Regions from separate parts of the Teichococcus aestuarii genome, predicted to be linked through region 2. Evidence: riboswitches for the same ligand, from Rfam matches in the RefSeq annotation. Region 2 holds a riboswitch; the other holds the start of a gene.
The links. Region 2 has a riboswitch for thiamine pyrophosphate ahead of thiC (phosphomethylpyrimidine synthase ThiC). Riboswitches for the same ligand answer to the same signal wherever they lie in the genome.

Region 1: it holds a riboswitch for thiamine pyrophosphate, as region 2 does, so the genes downstream of both, ACFOY6_RS21510 (ABC transporter ATP-binding protein) here and thiC (phosphomethylpyrimidine synthase ThiC) in region 2, are expected to answer to the same signal.

What each region holds. Positions count from the first base shown of each region.
Region 1 is NZ_JBHSCH010000085.1:5,625-15,286, reverse strand. It holds gene ACFOY6_RS21525 (D-amino acid dehydrogenase) at 1-442, shown strand, start outside; gene ACFOY6_RS21520 (DUF192 domain-containing protein) at 494-976, opposite strand; gene ACFOY6_RS21515 (acetoin utilization protein AcuC) at 985-2,115, opposite strand; TPP riboswitch at 2,193-2,303, shown strand; gene ACFOY6_RS21510 (ABC transporter ATP-binding protein) at 2,298-3,029, shown strand; gene ACFOY6_RS21505 (ABC transporter permease) at 3,026-3,772, shown strand; gene ACFOY6_RS21500 (ABC transporter substrate-binding protein) at 3,781-4,794, shown strand; gene ACFOY6_RS21495 (hypothetical protein) at 4,882-5,703, shown strand; gene ACFOY6_RS21490 (MerR family transcriptional regulator) at 5,781-6,179, shown strand; gene ACFOY6_RS21485 (acyl-CoA dehydrogenase C-terminal domain-containing protein) at 6,195-7,985, shown strand; gene ACFOY6_RS21480 (long-chain-fatty-acid--CoA ligase) at 8,048-9,662, shown strand, end outside.
Region 2 is NZ_JBHSCH010000067.1:9,770-19,431, forward strand. It holds one part of gene ACFOY6_RS19780 (IS630 family transposase) at 1-138, opposite strand, end outside; one part of gene ACFOY6_RS19780 (IS630 family transposase) at 138-486, opposite strand; gene ACFOY6_RS19785 (chromate resistance protein ChrB domain-containing protein) at 701-1,534, shown strand; gene chrA (chromate efflux transporter) at 1,531-2,910, shown strand; gene thiC (phosphomethylpyrimidine synthase ThiC) at 3,577-5,406, opposite strand; TPP riboswitch at 5,510-5,627, opposite strand; gene ACFOY6_RS19800 (cold-shock protein) at 6,142-6,636, shown strand; gene ACFOY6_RS19805 (hypothetical protein) at 6,781-6,957, opposite strand; gene ACFOY6_RS19810 (hypothetical protein) at 7,120-7,698, opposite strand; gene ACFOY6_RS19815 (ribbon-helix-helix protein, CopG family) at 7,985-8,221, opposite strand; gene ACFOY6_RS19820 (AAA family ATPase) at 8,218-8,904, opposite strand; gene ACFOY6_RS19825 (hypothetical protein) at 9,013-9,258, opposite strand; gene ACFOY6_RS19830 (NYN domain-containing protein) at 9,461-9,662, shown strand, end outside.

The DNA of each region.
Region 1 (9,662 bases), on a different contig from region 2:
GGTGAAGGGCTACTCCCTGACCCTGCCGGTGACGGACGCCACCGCTGCCCCCGTCTCCACGGTGATGGACGAGACCTACAAGATCGCCATCACGCGGCTTGGCGACCGCATCCGCGTCGGCGGCACGGCGGAGATCGCCGGCTACGACATGCGACTGCACGATGAGCGGCGCGAGACGCTGCTGCATTCGGTGATGGATCTCTACCCGCAGGGCGGCGACCCGGCGCGTGCCCTGTTCTGGTGCGGCCTGCGCCCGATGACGCCGGACGGCACGCCCGTGATCGGCCCGACGAAGTTCCCGAAGCTCTTCCTGAACACCGGCCATGGCACGCTGGGCTGGACCATGTCCTGCGGCAGCGCGCGTCTGGCGGCCGATCTGGTGACCGGCCAGCGCCCCAACATCGAGCACGAGGACCTGGCCCTCAGCCGCTACGCCGCCTGAGACTCGCAGAAAAAAGAAGGGGTCCAGGGGAATTCCTTCCCCTGGCCTTTTCTACTGCTCGAAGATCCGGTGTTCCACCTTGTCGCCCGGCCGCAGGTTGAGCCGTTCGGCGGTGCCGGCGGCCAGTTCCAGCGTGGCGCGCACCAGCCCGCGGCTGTCGATGGTGGCGAGGCTGAGCGGCACGGTGCGCTCGGCGATGCGGTGGATGCGCCCATCCTCGCGGATGAACACCATGTCGAGCGAGGTGATGGTGTTCTGCATCCACATGCTGCTCTCGCGCGGCACGCCCCAGTCGAACAGCATCCCCTCATCCGGCTTCACCGACGGGCGGAACATCAGCCCGACGCGCTGCTGCTCCGGCGAGACGGCCATCTCGACGCGGAACTCATGGCGCTTGCCGTCGCGGGTGATGATGGCGAGCGGCTCCATGGGCAGGCGGGGCTGCGGCCCGGTCTGGGCCAGGGCCGGGCGGGTGAAGGCGGGGCGGGTGAAGGCGGCGAGCCCGAGCAGGGCCAGCAGGGATCGGCGGCGCATGGCGCTCCTTATGCCACACCGGCCAAGGGTTCCGGCAGCCCCTCCAGCGTGGCGGCGGCGAGGTGGCGGATCTCGCCGCGCACCGGCCCCGGGCGGGGCGCGTCCTGCAGGGTGGTGAACCAGCCCTCGGGCGGGTTGCGGCCGGCGGCGCGGTGGAAGCTGAGCGCCCGCAGCACCGCCTCGGCCCCGGGCGGCAGGCGGGCGGGCGGGTCGCGCCCGTCCAGCACGCCCCACACCCCTGCCCAGCAGCGCGCGACGGACCACGGGTTGTAGCCCCCGCCCCCCAGCACGATGAGGCGCGGCGCCTGCCCCATCACCGCCCGCACCGCCTGCCAATGGGCGTTGTTGGAGAGGCTGAGCTTGGCCAGCGGGTCCTCTTCCAGCGCATCGGCGCCGCATTGCAGCATGATGGCCTGCGGGCGGAGGTGGCGGATCACCGGCATCACCGCATGGTGCAGCAGGTAGGCGAATTCCGTGTCGTTCAGCCCCTGCGGCACGGGGATGTTGCGGGCGTGCCCTCCGGCGCGGTCCTCCAGCAGGCCCGTGTACGGCCAGCGCCCCGCCTCGTGGATGGAGAGGGTGAAGACGCGCGGATCATCATGGAAGGCGTCCTGAACCCCGTCGCCGTGATGCGCGTCGATGTCGAGGTAGAGGATGTTGGTCAGGCCGAGGTCCAGCCAGGCGAGCAGGCCGAGCACCGCGTCGTTCAGGTAGCAGAAGCCGCTGGCACGGTCCGGCCGGCCGTGGTGGGTGCCGCCCCCTGGCACATGCACGGTGCCGCCCTGCGCGGTGAGGCGCGCGGCCAGCATGACACCGCCGGCCCCGGTCGCGGGGCGGCGGAACACCTCGCGATAGACCGGGTTGCCGCGCGCGCCGATGTGGTGGCGCTCGCGCGCTTCGGGCGGCACGTCCTGCGCCGCCTCGGCGGCCACCAGCGCCGCGATGTAGTCCGGGTGGTGGAAGCGGGCGAGCTGCTCCGGCGTGGCGCGCGGGCTGTCGATGTAGCGGGCCGGGTCCAGCCAGCCCAGCGCGCCGATCAGGTCCAGCGCCGTGGAGACGCGGGGGATGGCGAGCGGGTGCTTCGGCCCGTAGGTCGATTTGCGGTAGATCTCGGACCCGATCAGCAGCGGCGCTTCCATCGGCGCAGCATGTGGGGCGGCGCCCCGCTTCGCAAAGGGTCGGCTTGCGCCGCTGTCATCGCAGCGGCATAGAGTTGTCATCCTCCGGGGGGAGTCCGATTCGCGGGCTGAGAGGCAGGGATGGGCCCTGCGACCCCTAGAACCTGATCCGGGTCATGCCGGCGAAGGGATCGGTGATCGCAATGGCGCCCTCGCTTGGCGTGTCCCTGCCTGGAATCCGTCTCGGCGGCCGTGCCGTGCTCGGCCGGCTCACGCTCGATTTCGCCGGTGGCGAGGTCACGGCGCTGCTCGGCCCCTCCGGCGTCGGCAAATCCACCCTGCTGCGGCTGCTGGCCGGGTTGCTGCCGGCGCCCGAGGGCACCCGCATCGCCCCCGCCGATGGCCTGAAGCTGGCTGGCCGCATCGCCTGGATGGGCCAGCAGGACCTGCTGCTGCCCTGGCTGACGCTGGCGGAAAATGTCGGCCTCGGCGCCCGGCTGCGCGGGCAACGCCCCGATGCGGCGCGGGCGCGCGACCTGATCGCGGCGGTGGGGCTGGCGGGGCGCGAGCGCGCCCGCCCGGCCGAGCTTTCGGGCGGCATGCGGCAGCGCGCGGCGCTGGCCCGCACGCTGATGGAGGACCGCCCCTTCGTGCTGATGGACGAGCCCTTCTCGGCGGTGGACGCGCCGACCCGGCACCGCCTGCAATCCATGGCCGCCGAATTGCTCCAGGGACGCACCGTGCTGCTGGTGACGCACGACCCGCTGGAGGCGCTGCGCCTCGCCCACCGCGTGCTGGTGCTGCGCCCCGGCGCGGACGGCGCCGTGCCCGAGGACCACCCGATGCCCCCCTCGCCCCCGCTGCGCGCCGCGCACGACCCGGATGTGCTGGCCGCCCAGGCGGCGCTGCTCGAGCGGCTGGCGGAGGCGGCATGAGGCCGCTCATCGCCGCGATCGGCCTGCTGCTGGCCTGGGAAGGCTATGTGTGGTGGAGCGAGGTGCCCCCCTTCCTGCTGCCGGCGCCGACGCGCGTGGCCGCGGCGCTGGTGGCGCGGTGGGACATCCTGCTCGGCCATGCCGGCACCACCGCCACCGAGATCGTCCTCGGCCTGCTGCTCGGCACGCTGCTCGGCATGGGCACGGCGCTGCTGCTGGCAGCCTGGCGCGGCGCGCGGCGCTGGGTGCTGCCGCTGCTGATCGCCAGCCAAGCCATCCCGGTCTTCGCCATCGCGCCGCTGCTGGTGCTGTGGCTGGGCTATGGGCTGGCCAGCAAGGTGGCCATGGCCACGCTGATCATCTTCTTCCCCGTCGCCACCGCCTTCTATGACGGGCTGCGCCGCACCGAGCCGGGCTGGCTCGACCTCGCCGCCACCATGGGCGCCGGGCGCGCCGCGGTGCTGTGGCGCATCCGCGTGCCGGCGGCGCTGCCCGGCCTGGCCTCCGGCCTGCGCGTGGCCGCGGCCGTGGCGCCCATCGGCGCCGTGGTGGGCGAGTGGGTCGGCGCCTCGGCCGGGCTCGGCTACGTCATGCTGCAGGCCAATGGCCGCAGCCAGACGGACATGATGTTCGCGGCGCTCACCCTCCTGGCCGCCATGGCCATGGCGCTGTGGTTCGCCACCGACCGGCTGCTGCGGGCGCTGCTGCCCTGGCAGCCCGACCAGCTTTCCGAAGAAGCGTGAGGAAACCCATGACCCCGATCTCCCGCCGGGCGCTGCCGGCGCTCGCCGCCCTCGCCCTGCCCGCCGCCACCGCCGGGGCCGCCCAGGCCCAGTCACCGGCCCAGTCCCCGGCCCAGTCCCCGGCGCCCGCCGCCACCCCGGCCAAGCTCACCCTGCTGCTGGACTGGTTCGTCAACCCCGACCACGCGCCGATCATCGTGGCGCAGGAGGGCGGGCACTTCGCCCGCGCCGGGCTGGAGGTGCGGCTGGTGGCGCCGGCCGACCCGAACGACCCGCCCCGGCTGGTGGCGGCCAAGCAGGCCGATCTCGGCGTCTACTACCAGAAGAACCTGCACTTGGCGGTGGACCAGGGCCTGCCGCTGGCGCGCGTCGGCACGCTGGTGGCCACGCCCCTCTCCACCCTCTCCGTGCTGCGCGACGGCCCGGTGAAGCGGCTGGAGGACCTCAAGGGCAAGAAGGTCGGCTTCAGCACCGCCGGCTTCGAGGAAGTGGCGCTCGACACCATCCTCGGCACGGTGGGCCTCTCCTCGCGCGACGTGACGCTGGTCAACGTCAATTTCGGCCTGTCCTCGGCGCTGATGTCCGGGCAGGTGGATGCCATCCTGGGCGGCTTCCGCAATTTCGAGCTGCACCAGATGGAGATCGAGAAGCGCCCCGGCCGCGCCTTCTACCCCGAGCAGCACGGCATGCCGATCTATGACGAGCTGATCTACGTGGCGCACCGCGACCGGGTGAAGGACCCCGCGCTGCGCCGTTTCATGGACGCGCTGGAGGCCGCCACCACCTTCCTCGTCAACAACCCGGAGGAGAGCTGGACCATGTTCATCGCCGGCCAGCGGCGGGAGCTGGACAACGAGCTGAACCGCCGCGCCTTCAAGGACACGCTGAACCGCTTCTCCCTCGCCCCCGCGGCGCTGGACGCCAACCGCTACCAGCGCTTCGCCCGCTTCCTGGAGGGGCGGAAGATGATCCGCGCCGTGCCGCCGCTGGAGCAGTATGCGGTGGAGCTGCCGGTGGCCTGACGGCGTCATTACCGATCTAGGTATATATTCCTTTACTACGGTGCGGCCCTTTTGCTAGGAAAATAAGCCTTAGCGAAAGGGTTCGCCATGCTCTCCGCCGCGCAATTCCAGCAGCTTTTCCCCGAGGCGCCCGAGGCGCACCGCAGCGCCTTCCTCGCCTCCGCCACGGCGCTGTTCCACCAGGCCGGGCTGCACGCCCGGCCGGCGCGCTGCCATTTCTTCCTGGCCCAGCTCGGCCATGAATCGGAGGGGCTGCGCCGGGTGGAGGAGGATTTGTCCTATTCCGCCGCGCGGCTGATGCAGGTGTGGCCGGCGCGCTTCCCCACCCTGGCGGCCGCCACGCCCTGCGCGCGGAACCCCGAGGCGCTGGCCGAGCGCGTCTATGGCGGCCGCATGGGCAATGACCGGCAGGGCGATGGCTACCGCTACCGCGGGCGCGGCTATCTCCAGCTCACCGGGCGGGATGCGTACCGCGCCGTGGGCGCCCTTGCCGGCCTGCCGCTGGAGGCACAGCCCGAGCTGGCCGCCACGCCGCAGCACGCCCTGGCGGTGGCCTGCGGCGTCTGGGTCTGGAAGGCGCTGAACCCCTATTGCGACGCGGGGGACTTCACCGGCCTCAGCCGGCGCATCAATGGCGGGCTGGTGGGGTTGCAGGACCGCTTCGCCTGGCTGGCGCGCGCCCAGGCCTGCCTGCCCTGGCCGGGGCTGGAGCAGGTGCGCGCCGTGCAGCGCCTGCTCCGCGCGCGCGGCCTGTATGACGGCTCGATCGACGGCATCCTCGGCCGCCGCAGCCTGGCCGGGCTGGCGGTGCTGCGCGCCGAGGCCGGGCTGCCGCCGGGCGGGCTGGATGGCGCGGTGCTGGCCCTGCTGCCGGCCGGGGATGGCGCCGCGCCGGCACGCGCCGCCTGAGCGGCCCCACACTCTCAAGTTGACTTTAGCCCGGCCGCCATGCGCTGATTTCGCCCGACAGGGAGGAAGAAACAGGCGTGGCCGACCGGGCGAAGCTCTGGTCCGTCTCCGCGCTGGCGCGCGAGTTCGGGCTCACCGCGCAGGCGCTGCGCTTCTACGAGGCGCGCGGCCTGCTGCACCCCCGCCGGCAGGACGGGGCGCGGGTCTATGACTACCGCGACCATGCCCGGCTGCGGCTGATCCAGAAGTTCCGCCACCTTGGCTTCTCCCTGGAGCAGATCGGCGAGTACCTGGCGCAGTACCGCGCCGGTCGGCCGAATGCCGCGCAGTTCCGCCTGGGCCTCGCCCGCATCGAGGCGCGGCTGGCCGATTTGCGGCAGATGCGCCGCGAGCTGGACGAGACCATCACCGAGCTGGAAGCGATGCGGGAGGATGCGCAGGCGCGCCTCCGCTGCGCCTGCCACGACGCTGCCTGAGGGAGACCGCCACGCATGCCCGCCTACCACCCGCCCACCGAGGAGATGCTGGCGCTGCTGGAGGAGGTGCTGCAGGCCGGCCCCGCCCTGGCCGCGCTCCCCCCCCTTTCACCGGATGGCGCCGAGGGCGACCCCCTGCCCCTGTTGCGCGACGTGCTCGAGGAGGCGGGGCGCTTCGCCGCCGGAGCGCTGGCCCCGCTCAACCGGAGCGGCGACGAGGAGGGCTGCCGGCTGGAGAACGGCGTGGTGCGCGTGCCGCAGGGCTTCACGGAGGCCTATGCCGCCTTTGTCGCGGGCGGCTGGGGCGGGCTGTCCCAGGCGCCGGAATGGGGCGGCCAGGGACTGCCGCGCGCCGCGCAGATCCTGCTCGACGAGATGATGGCCTCCGCAAACTTCTCTTTCGGCCTCTTCCCCGGCCTGACGCGCGGCGCGGTGGAGGCGATCGAGCGCCACGCCTCGGAGGACCTCAAGGCGCGCTACCTGCCGAAGCTGGTCTCGGGCGAATGGTGCGGCGCCATGGCGCTGACCGAGCCGCAGGCGGGCACCGATCTCGGCCTGCTGCGCACCCGCGCCGAGCCGCAGCCCGATGGATCGCTGCGCGTCACCGGCGGCAAGATCTTCATCACCGCCGGGGACCACGAGATGGCGGAGAACATCGTCCATCTCGTGCTGGCGCGGCTGCCGGATGCGCCGCCCGGCGTGCGCGGCATCAGCCTGGTGCTGGTGCCGAAATACCTGCCCGACGCGGAAGGCCGGCCCGGCGCGCGCAACGCCATGTCGGTCGGCGCGCTGGAGCGCAAGATGGGCATCCACGCCTCGCCGACCTGCGTCATGAACTATGACGGCGCAACGGGCTGGCTGGTCGGCGCGCCGCACCGGGGGCTGGCGGCGATGTTCACCATGATGAACGCCGAGCGCCTCTTCGTCGGCATCCAGGGGCTGGGCATCGCCGAGGCCGCCTATCAGGGCGCGGTGGCCTATGCGCGGGAGCGCCGCCAGGGCCGCGCCGCCGGCGAGAAGGGCGAGGCGGCGCAGCCGATCCTGGTCCACCCCGACGTGAAGCGGATGCTGCTCACCATCCGCGCCTTCACCGGCGCCGGGCGCGCGCTGGCGCTGTGGGTGGCGCTGCGGATGGAGGAGGCCGCCCGCCACCCGGACCCCGCCGCGCGCGCCGAGGCGGAGGGGCATGTCGCGCTGCTCACCCCTGTCATCAAGGCGGCCTTCACCGATCTCGGCTTCGAGGCGGCGGTGCTCGGGCAGCAGGTGCTGGGCGGGCATGGCTATGTGCGCGAATGGGGCATGGAACAGCTCGTGCGCGATGCCCGCATCGCGCAGATCTACGAGGGCACCAACGGCGTGCAGGCCATGGACCTCGCGGGCCGCAAGCTCTCGGTGGAGGACGGCGCGCTGCCCGCCCGCTTCTTCGCGCTGGTGCGGGCCGAGATCGAGGCCGCTGGCGGCACCCCCGGCGCCGAGGCCTACACCGCGCCGCTGGCCGCCGCGCTGAAGCGGCTGGAGGCCGCCACGGCCCGCCTCACCCGCCGCGCCGCCGCCAACCCGGCCGAGACCGGCGCCGCGGCTTCCGACTATCTGCGGCTCTTCGCGCTGGTCGCGCTGGGCTGGATGTGGGCGCGCATGGCGCTGGCCGCGCTGCGGGCCGGGGGGGCCGCCACGCCGCGCCAGCGCGCCTGGCGGGATGTGGCGGGCTTCTTCATGGCCCGCCTCCTGCCGCAGAGCGTGGCGCTCGACATCGCTTTGGCCGAGGGCGCCGCGCCGCTGCTCGCCCTGCCCGAGGAGGCCTACTGACCGCGCCGACCGCCTCCGCCGCCACTGCCCGACAATCAAGAAAATCCCAGGGAGGAAACACGATGCGAGGGCTGATGATGGACGTGCCGCTGCTGGTACCATCCCTGCTGCGCCACGCCGCGGAGTTCCACGCCGACACCGAGATCGTCTCGCGCACCGTCGAGGGATCCATCCACCGCACCACCTATGCGGAAACCCAGGCCCGGGTGCAGCGCCTGGCCAACGCGCTGGTGGCACTGGGGCTGGGCGCGGGAGACCGCGTCGGCACCCTGGCCTGGAACGGCTACCGGCACCTGGAGATCTACTACGCCACGGCCGGCGCCGGCATGGTCTGCCACACCATCAACCCGCGCCTCTTCCCCGAGCAGATCGCCGGCATCATCGACCATGCGGAGGATTCCATCCTTTGCGCCGACCTCACCTTCCTGCCGCTGCTGCAGGGGCTGGCCGGCCGGCTCGGCACGGTGCGCGCCATCGTGGTGATGACGGACGCCGCCCACATGCCGCCCCAGGCCGAGGGCCTGCCGCCCTTCCTCTGCTACGAGGCGCTGCTGGCCGGCCAGCCGGCCGAATTCGACTGGCCGGCGCTGGACGAGAACGAGGCCTGCGGCCTCTGCTACACCTCCGGCACCACGGGCGCGCCGAAGGGCGTGCTCTACAGCCACCGCGCCACGGTGCTGCATGCCATGGCCTCGGCGATGCCGGATGTCTTCGCCATCGGCGCCGCCTCGGTGGTGATGCCGGTGGTGCCGATGTTCCACGTCAATGCCTGGGGCATCCCCTATGCCGCGCCGATGGTGGGGGCCAAGCTGGTGCTGCCCGGCCCTAAGCTGGACGGCGCCAGCCTGCACGAGCTGATCACCGCCGAGGGCGTCACCTTCTCCGCCGGCGTGCCCACCGTCTGGATGGCGATGCTGGACTGGATGGCGGCGAATGGCCGCGATGCCGGCCCGATGAAGCGCGTGGCGATCGGCGGCTCCGCCTGCCCGGCGGTGATGATCGAGCGCTTCGAGGCGATGGGCGTCTCCGTGCTGCATGCCTGGGGCATGACCGAGACCAGCCCGATCGGCCTCGCCGCCTCGCCCAAGGCGAAGCACCAGGGCGCCACGCCGGCGCAGCGCCTGGCGCTCTCCAGCAAGCAGGGGCGGCCGCTCTACGGCATGGAGTTCCGCGTCGTCGGCGCCGACGGGCAGGATGTGCCACGCGACGGCACGGCCTTTGGCCGCATGCTGGTGCGCGGCCCCTGGGTGGCCGCCGCCTATCACGCGGCGCCCGACAGCCCGGCCCACGCCACCCCCGGCTGGTTCGACACGGGCGACGTGGTGACGATGGATGCCGATGGCTATGTCGCCATCGTCGACCGCACCAAGGACGTCATCAAGTCCGGCGGCGAGTGGATCAGCTCGATCGAGCTGGAGAACATCGCCGTCGCCCACCCCGCCGTGCAGGAGGCCGCCGCCGTGGCGCGGCCCGACCCGAAATGGGGCGAGCGGCCGCTGCTGGTGGTGGTGCTGCGCCCCGGCGCCAGCCTGACGAACGAGGAGATGCGCGCGCATTTCGAGGGGCGCGTGGCGCGCTGGTGCATCCCCGACCAGATCCGCATCGTCGAGGAGCTGCCGCACACGGCGACGGGCAAGCTGCTCAAGTCGCGCATCCGGCAGCTCTACGCGCAGACGG
Region 2 (9,662 bases):
GGGTGCGCGCCATCTTCGTCGACGCCCAGGTTTCATCAATGAACACCAGGCAGCCCGGTTCGAGATCGGGCTGGCCTTCGAACCAGTCCCAGCGCCGTTTCAGGATGTCCGGACGGTCCTGCTCCGCGGCATGCGCCGTCTTTTTTTGCGCGTGATCTGGCGCCGCTGAAAGAACCGCCAGATCGTCGTGATGCCTGCCGCCACACCGGCCCTGGCGAGCTCAGCCCGGATCTCCGTCAGCGCGATGTCAGACTTCCGCTCGACGAGCGCCAGGATTAGCGCTGCGTGGGCTTCGATGTGCGAGGACCGACGGTCGCCGCCCAGCGGTCCGGGTGCGACTGACCCCGCCTCCCGCGACAGAGCGCGCCAGCGGATTGCGCTGGAGGCACTCACCCCGAAGCGGGCTGCCGCCGCCCGGCAGGATGCTCCTGCCGCTATTGCCGCCACCACCCGCTCGCGCAGATCCACTGACAGCGCTTTCGACATGCCCGTCGCCCCTCCAATACCAGGGCAACTGAATCACCTTCCGCCCGGCGCCGGGATCACAAGCGATTCAGTCAGGCCGAAAACCGCTCTAGTCATCCTTGACAGACTACAGCGCCAATCATCATCCTGGCTGCAAGGGGATTTTCGCGATCACCCCGTGAGGCTTCGGCCGAAGCATCGCGTCCAAACATCCTGTTCCAGGAAGAGGACGCCCATGCCATCACCTGACACCATCACGCCATCCCAGTTGTCCCGGCTCATCGGCCTGCCCGATGCGCCGATGCTGCTCGATGTGCGAAGTGACGACGACCATGCCGCCGACCCGCGGTTGCTGCCTGCCTCGGTCAGGCGCGACTACCGCAATGTCATGTCCTGGGCCACCGAGTACACCGGAAAGCAAGTGGCTGTTGTCTGCCAGCGCGGCCTAAAGCTCAGCCATGGTGTGGCGGCCTGGCTCCGCCACTTCGGGGCGCGGGCCGAAGTCCTCGAGGGCGGCTTTGAAGCCTGGGTTAGCGAGGGCCACCTGCTTCTGCGTTCGGAGCACCTTCCGCTGCCCGCGACCGCAGGACGGACCGTCTGGGTCACCCGCGCCCGCCCAAAGGTCGACCGTGTGGCCTGCCCCTGGCTAATCCGCCGCTTTGTCGATCCTTCTGCGGCCTTCCTGTTCGTCGCCGCCTCGGAGGTTGGAGCTGTCGCCGAGCGCTTCGGCGCTACACCGTTCGATGTCGAGGGCGTGTTCTGGAGCCACCGCGGCCAGGAATGCACCTTCGACACCATGATCCAGGAGTTCGGGCTCGCCTCCGAGCCGCTGCTCCGGCTGTCCGCCATCGTGCGCGGTGCCGACACCGACCGGCTTGACCTGACGCCACAGTCGGCCGGTCTGCTGGCAGCATCATTGGGACTGTCTCGCATGCACCGTGACGACCTTGCCCAGTTGGAAGCCGCGATGGGCCTCTATGACGCCTTCTACCGGTGGAGCCGCGACGCTGTGGCCGAAACCCACAACTGGCCAGCGGCGCCGAGCGCTGTTGGGAGGACTGTTCCATGAACGATGCCGTCAAGCGGAAGGCACAGCAGTCTGCCCCTTTCGTCTCGCAGGGGCACCCGGTACTGCCATCCTTTGCTGAAGCTCTATGGGTCTGGCTGAAGATCGGCCTGCTATCCTTCGGGGGACCGGCGGGCCAAATCGCGCTGCTGCACCGGGAGGTGGTGGATGAGCGCCGCTGGGTGTCGGATGCCAAGTTTTTGCATGCGCTGAACTTCTGCACTCTACTGCCCGGGCCTGAGGCTCAGCAACTCGCCACCTATCTTGGTTGGCTGCTGCATGGCGTGCGCGGCGGGGTCGTGGCGGGGGTCCTCTTCGTCCTGCCGGGCATGGCTGTGATGCTTGGCCTCTCCATTCTCTACGCCACACTCGGTGAGGTGCCCGCCATCGCCGCGCTGTTCTTCGGCCTTAAATGTGCGGTGCTGGTGCTCGTGGTGGAGGCGTTGCTGCGGGTGGCGCGCCGCGCCCTGAAGACCCGGACGGCCTGGGCCCTGGCCGCCGCAGCTTTCGTGGCACTCTACGTTTTTGGCTTACCGTTTCCGGCCGTCGTGCTCGCGGCGGCACTGATCGGCTACTTCGTCCCAGGTGCCTTCTATGCCGCCAGTCACGGCAACGCCAAGAATGGCCCTCCAGCGCTACTGGACGCGGTGCTGGCAGCGGATCCTGGCCGTCCGGCCCGGCTGGCGGCCAGCGCCTGGCGCGCGGGCTGGGTCGCGATCGTGTTTTGGCTCGTTCCAGCAGCCGTGCTCATGGCGGCTGGATCCGGAGTCTTCGCTGACGTTGCTTGGTTCTTTTCCAAGATGGCGGTGGTTACTGTGGGCGGTGCCTACGCGGTGCTGGCCTATGTCGCGCAGGCGGCGGTGCAGGGCTACGGCTGGCTCACTGCCGACCAGATGCTGGTGGGCCTCGGTCTCGCCGAGACCACGCCTGGTCCTCTCATTCTGGTGCTCCAGTTCGTCGGGTTCCTGGCGGGCTATAGCCAGGGCGGGCTCGCCTGGGGCGTGTTGGCCTCGGTGCTGACGGTCTGGGTTACCTTCACGCCCTGCTTTGCCTTCATCTTTCTCGGCGCGCCCTATGTGGAGCGGCTGCACTCCAACCGAGCGCTGACCAGCGCCCTGGCGGCTGTGACGGCGGCCGTCGTGGGCGTAATCGCGAATCTGGCTCTTTGGTTTGGTCTGCGGGTGCTCTTTGCCGATGTACGTAGGATGGAAGTTGGACCGGCGACCCTGGACATGCCAGTACCGGGCAGCCTGGATCCCCTCGCCCTGGCGCTCGCGGCTCTGGCTGCTATCTGCCTGTTCCGTCTCAAGTTCGGCCTGCTGAAGACCCTTGGCGTCACGGCCACTGTGGGACTAATGGCGAAGCTCGCCCTTGGCTGAGGCTCATCAGGCTGCGGGTGGATGGTCTACTGGCCCAGGAACCGACCAAGCGCCTTACGCGGGTTGCGCGGAGTAGCTTCCCAGTATCCAATTTCGTGGCCTTGTTTATAGGTCCTCCAAAACCCGATAATCTTAGCGTCTCGCGTCAGCCGGGTCGTAAAGCGGCAGTTGCCACAGTGGCAGGCCAGAGCCGCCACGACCCAGCTCCGATATCCAGCTTTTTCAGGTTAGATGAAGACCAGAAGAAAGCCGGCCAGTCAGGCAATGTGCGCGGCGCGGCCGGCGCGGTGGCCGAAGGCCATCACGGCACCGCTCACGGCCACGCACAGGACGAGGGGCACGGACCATCCCCCAGACAAGTTGTGCAGCATCCTAGCGGCGGGCGGGGCCGCGGCCGCGACAAGGTAGCCGACGCTCCGCGCCATGCCCGACAGCGCGGCGGCTGATGAAGGCCAGACCGAGGATAGAGGTCGCGGCCGAGCCGAAGCCGGACATCACCGTCCACAGCAGAGCCCACCCGGGCAGCAGGAGAAGGCCCAGGAATGCTACTGTCGTGAACCTCGCCGCCATCATCGCTTCACGATCGAAGTCAACGACCGTTGTTGCGCTGGACAAAGCGGGTGACGGCGGGAAAGGCGAGCGGCCGGGCTTCCCCGCCGGATGGCCCTACCGCGTCTCTGCCAGCGGCACGTAGAGCTTGCCGCCCTCTCGGAACTTCTGCGCCATGGCTTCCATTCCTTCCTTCTGCGCCTCGGCGCGGATGTCGTGGGAGATGCGCATGGAGCAGAATTTAGGGCCGCACATGGAGCAGAAATGCGCGGTCTTGTGCGCCTCCTTTGGTAGCGTCTCGTCATGGAAGGACCGCGCCGTATCGGGGTCGAGGGAGAGGTTGAACTGGTCCTCCCACCGGAACTCGAAGCGCGCGCGGGACAGCGCATCATCGCGCAACCTCGCGGCCGGATGGCCCTTGGCGAGGTCCGCTGCATGGGCCGCAATCCGATAGGTGATAACGCCCGTCTTCACGTCGTTCCGGTCCGGCAAGCCGAGATGCTCCTTCGGCGTGACGTAGCAGAGCATGGCGCAACCGAACCAGCCGATCATGGCCGCACCAATACCCGAGGTGATGTGGTCATAGCCGGGGGCGATATCGGTCGTCAGCGGCCCGAGGGTATAGAAAGGCGCCTCGCCGCAGGTGGCAAGCTGCTTGTCCATATTGGCCTTGATCTTATGCATGGGCACGTGGCCCGGGCCCTCGATCATCACCTGGCAATCCTTTGCCCAGGCCACCTGCGTCAGCTCGCCCAGCGTCTCCAGCTCGGCGAACTGCGCGGCGTCGTTGGCATCGGCGATGGAGCCCGGGCGCAGTCCGTCGCCAAGCGAGAAGGACACGTCATAGGCGCGGCAGATCTCACAGATTTCCTCGAAATGCTCGTAGAGGAAGCTCTCGCGGTGATGGTGCAGGCACCACTTCGCCATGATGGAACCACCGCGCGAAACGATCCCCGTCACGCGGCTGGCTGTCAGCGGCACATGCGCAAGCCGCACTCCGGCATGGATGGTGAAGTAGTCCACCCCCTGCTCAGCCTGCTCGATCAGCGTGTCCCGGAATACCTCCCAGGTCAGATCCTCGGCGACGCCGCCCACCTTCTCCAGCGCCTGGTAGAGCGGCACGGTGCCGATGGGTACGGGCGCGTTGCGAAGGATCCAGTCGCGGATGTTGTGGATGTTGCGGCCGGTGGAAAGGTCCATCACCGTGTCTGCGCCCCAGCGGATCGCCCAGACCATCTTCTCCACCTCCTCGGCCATGGAGGAGGTGACGGCGGAATTGCCGATATTGGCGTTGATCTTCACCAGGAAGTTCCGGCCGATCGCCATCGGCTCCAGCTCCGGGTGGTTGATGTTGGCGGGGATGATGGCGCGGCCGCGCGCCACCTCATCCCGCACGAATTCGGGGGTCACGAAATCGGGGATGGCGGCGCCGAAATCCTCGCCGTCGCGCTCCAACGCCGCGCGAGCCTGGGCGCGGCCGAGGTTCTCGCGAATGGCGACGTATTCCATCTCCGGCGTGATGATGCCAGCGCGGGCATAGGCCAGCTGGGTAACCGCCTTGCCGCCCTTGGCCCGCAGCGGGCGATGGCGGATAGGGAAGCTCGGAGTGAGGCGGTCGGGGGAGACGAAGCCGTTGTCCTCAGGCTTCACCTCCCGCCCGTCATAGGCCTCGACATCGCCGCGCGCCTCAGACCAGGTCCTGCGATGGCGGGGCAGGCCGCGTTCGATGGCGATCTCGGCGGCGGGGTCGGTATAGGGGCCGGAGGCGTCATAGACCGTTACCGCAGGCTCACCCGCGCTCGGGTGAAGGGCAATCTCCCGCATCGGAACGCGGAGCTCCGGGTGCCGGATACCCGGCTTGAAAACCTTGGTGGAGGCCGGGAGCGGGCCGGTCGTGACGGTCGGCACACCAGATTCGGGGGGCCTGCTGATGGTTCGGGTCGACATGTGCCAAAGCTCCTTCGCATCCGCTACGGAGACCCAGCGCTGGCACGGAAAGATGGAGGACGCCCTACCCACGCAGGAACGTGGGGAAAGCCCCTTTTGAGGAGCCACGGCAGCCGCACCGTCCCTACGCCAGCATGAACTGGATCAGGTTCAACGGGTCACTGCGCTGCCAATGGCGAGCAGTATCTCAGCCCCTTGTCGGGACCCCCCAGGTGACAAGGGAAACTCGACCAGACGACGCCGGATTGTCAACAGGCCCTAGCTGGTGATGATCCGGGCGCGCTCACTACGCCCGAATTCTACTCATCTCTGACCTCAGCCGCAGGTGCTGCGACATGATAAGCATGGTTTATCGTGTCTAAAGCCGTGAGGTAGTTGATTGCCGCATTGCTGCGTCTCCGGACGTTCTTGACGTGACAGGCTACCGCAGGTCCACCGACCGACATCCAGGCCCGCATCAGTCAGGATGCTGCGGCTGGCTGATCCACTACCTCTCCAGCCCTTCGACGCAAGTCCATCGGCATCGATATCGTTAGCCAGACAGGCTATGATGAGACGATATCCGCTTCCTTGAGTTCACAGCCGAAAGTGCCTTCCGTGTCACCTCCCCGGAACGATCGCCAGCGGCCTTCCCGCCGCCGTGGCTTCGATGATGACGATTACTCCGGTCGTCCGAGCTTCCCTTCCCTACCAAGCTTTGGCGGCGGCTTTGCCACGCCCGAGCTGAGGGCCACGGTGAAGTGGTACAATGCCGAGAAGGGTTTCGGTTTCGTTGAACTGGCCGATGGATCGGGCGACGCCTTTCTCCATGCCAACACTCTGCAGGCTTCCGGCGTCCAGGCTGTCAGCCCCGGTGCGTCGATGCAGGTGCGGGTGGGACAGGGACAGAAAGGGCGGCAGGTCGACCAAGTTCTGTCCCTGGACGAAAGCACGGCCAGCCCTGTGGCGCCACAGCGTGACGCTTTCCACACCCGGCCGGCGCGGCCACGGGAAGCGCGGCGGACCGTTGATCTGAGTTCCGCGGTTGAGATGATGGGCACTGTGAAGTGGTACAATCCTGACAAGGGGTTTGGCTTCATCAGCCCGCAGGATGGCGGCAAGGACGTCTTCGTCCATGCGACGGCCCTGGAGCGAGCGGGCGCCTCCATGCTCCAGGAAGGCCAGGTCGTCCGCATGCAAGTGGTGCAGGGCTCTAAAGGTCCGGAAGTCGGCCTGCTTCAGATCGACTGATCCGGGCTGTGAGGACGGCACAGAATGGAGCCTCGCGCTCCGTTAAGGGCCGCCTCCTTTAAGTGGCGATAGCCACCGACGGTCCGTCTCCCGCCGCATTCACCCCGCTGAGTGCGGCCGAACGGGCGGCAGCTTGACCAGCCGCTAGCCTAACCGCTCCATCTGCTCCAGCACGCGGTCGGCTGCCTGCTCCGGCGCGGGGCAGGCAAGGGTCCACCCCAGCGGCCGGCCCTCCAGGCTGTAGCGCAGCGCGTAGCGGATGCTCTCCAGCACGGCGTCGCGGTCGGCGCCCTCGAGATCGTCCAGGTTGATGTCAGCCACGGCGCGTTGCGAGCCGGCAGCCTTTCCGTAGATCCTAAACCTTTGATCGTGTTTAAGACATAATTTGCGCTCGGAAAATTTTTAGAGGTGTCCAGCAAGCCCCCAACGGGAGGCCATCACCGTGAACGGAAACAGAACAAGAGATTTGGATATGGCGCTGCCTCAGCTTGCTCCGACGCTCGCCCATCCTACTGCCTTCAGCAGCCTCTTGAGCCTCTCTGCGCTTGCCGGCGGCGCGACACTGCCTTGCCAGAGCCCTTCACCCCCCTGGCCTTCTTCTAGTTTTTCATAGGAATCTGAGGCTGACCGGAGCTCGGTATCGCTTGGCTTGGTCCAGTCGGCAGGCGCCCGGAACAGGTAGGCGTTCGTCACCTGTACCCATCGGCCGTCTGCCACGGTGCCGCGCGGGATCCGCAGCAGGATGCCGGCCTCCTCCAGGCGCCTGACCGCCTCTTGAACCGTCGAGCGCGCCAGCCGGGCCTCCTGGGCGATCTGCGCCAGGGCCGGGTCGCACGCTCCCGCCCTCCCCTGCCCCCGGTAGAGCAGCGTCCAGAGCACGCGCAGGGCTGTCTCTCGCAGCTCGCCGCCATGTCGGCCGGAGCCGCGGCGATAAGTCTCCCGCTCCCGGCGGCGGGCGGCCTCCATGAGCCTGATACGGTCGGCGTGGCCGAGGTGCTGGCGCTGCCAAGCGGCCACAGGGTGGCAACCGGCCCGCGCGGGCCGGCGGTGGTGGATGGGCATGGCTTCTGCCAGCCCGCAGGACGCAGGTTCCCCGCACCGCAAGAGGCTTGCGATTTCGAAGCCGAGCGCATAGCCTGGGGTTCTCACACCTGCTTGGCCATGCGTCGGGTTATGAAGGGGGTCGGTTCTGCTTCGGCGGGGCCGGCCCTTTTCTATTTCTGGCCGGCGGGATTGCGCGGCCGGGGAATGATTCCAGCCGCGCGCCCATGTGACAAGCCAAATAATTTCAGTAGCTTACAAGCATTCTTGCTTACTTTCTTACTTTCTTTCGCGAAAGAAAGGAGCGCTAACCGCCCATTTTTCCTAAATATTCCTGGAGCGCAGCCTCGATGATCTCCTGCTTTGAAACCTGCGACCGGTGCGCATACTCGCGCAGGCGGGCGACGGTGCTGGATTTCACGCGCGACGTGAGCTGCACCAGCGGGTCATTTTCAGGCCGCTTTGGCGGTTCAGCATGCACCTCGCCCTTTCTCACCAGCAGGTCGGGCGTGAGGCGCGCAGCAGGCTTCGGGGCTTGGCTCATTTCGACACTCGGGCGAGACGGGTTGCGATGTAGGCCCAGAGCTGGGCGATCTCATCGGCAGCGGGCGACTTGGCATCCACCTCGCAGGCAGTGCGGCCATCGGTCATGCTGGCGGCGAAGTCCACCCGATTGTGCACGTCCACCGGAGCAAGCGGGCCGTGCTGGCTGAGGGCGCGCACTGCATCAACCTTCAGCTTGGACCGGGTGACGGCCTGGTTGACCACGAACACCATGCTCTTCTTGGCACCCTCCACCAGATCCACCGTGGCGCCGACTGCGCGCAGATCGTGGGGGCTGGGCTTGGCCGGGATCAGCACCAGATCAGCCTCGGCCACTGTCGCGGCGATGCTCTCGGTGATGGCAGGCGGCGTGTCGATCAGGCAGAGGGCGATGCCTGCGTCCTCCAGCGCCGCCAGAGTGGCACGCAGTCCCTCGGGCAGTACCCGCACCAGGACCGGCGTCTCAGCTTCGCGGACGCCGAACCAGCCGGAGAGGTTCGCCTGGGGGTCGGTGTCGATCATGGCGACGGGCGCCATGCCCTGCCGCTCCGCCTCTACGGCGAGGTGCCCGGTCAGGGTGGTTTTGCCCACCCCTCCTTTCTGGCTGGCGACCACAATGGTTTTCAACGCTCTACCCTCCGCCTGAAAGCCTGCTTGCTTACATGCCAGCAGGCTTTCTTTCATGGTAAATGATGAAAGCATATGGGCAGGTCTAGGGCAACTTGTCGTCAAAAAAGCAAGCTTTCATGTAAGTAAGAAAGCTTTCAGGCTTACTTTCTTGCCAGCCGCGTCCTACCCTTCCATCCGCTTCCCCGCCTCGATCCAATCGCTGTTCGGCGTCCGCTTGGCCGGCCGCCAGTCCACAGGAAACACCTGCCCCGCCTTGGTGCCGTTCGGATCCGTGGTCCAGCCGCCGCTGGCGCAGCCGGTGGACCAGTGGCAGCGTCCCTCGACGAGCGCGCCGTCCGGCCCCGGCCAGCGGGCGTTGATCCAGTGGCCGGTGCGGTAGGCGGAGGCGATGGAGGTCCAGTTGGCCATGTCGTGCTCCGGTCCGTGCAGCCGGGGCGCACGGCGAGGTGCAGGGTGGCGAAGGCGGAGGCGGCGGGGATGGTGTAGGGGCTGTCTGCCGAGACGCTCGAATGTTCGGACACTTGGCTACGCCAAATGGCCTTCAAGTCCCTCAAACTGGTGGATCGCAACTGATCCGGTATACTGAGCCCGCAGTATGGGAGCCCGGCACTTGCCGCATCGCCTTGCCCTGTATGTCGACTTTGACAACGTGTTCAGCGCGCTCTGCGCCCAGGCTCCAGAAGCGGCGGAGGCATTTGTCCTGGAGCCCGCCCGATGGCTTGAGTGGATTGGAGGCCGGCCCTCTGAGGGTACCGACGGGACATGTTCCTCCGGCCGCATCCTGATCAGGCGCTGCTACTTGAACCCGAATG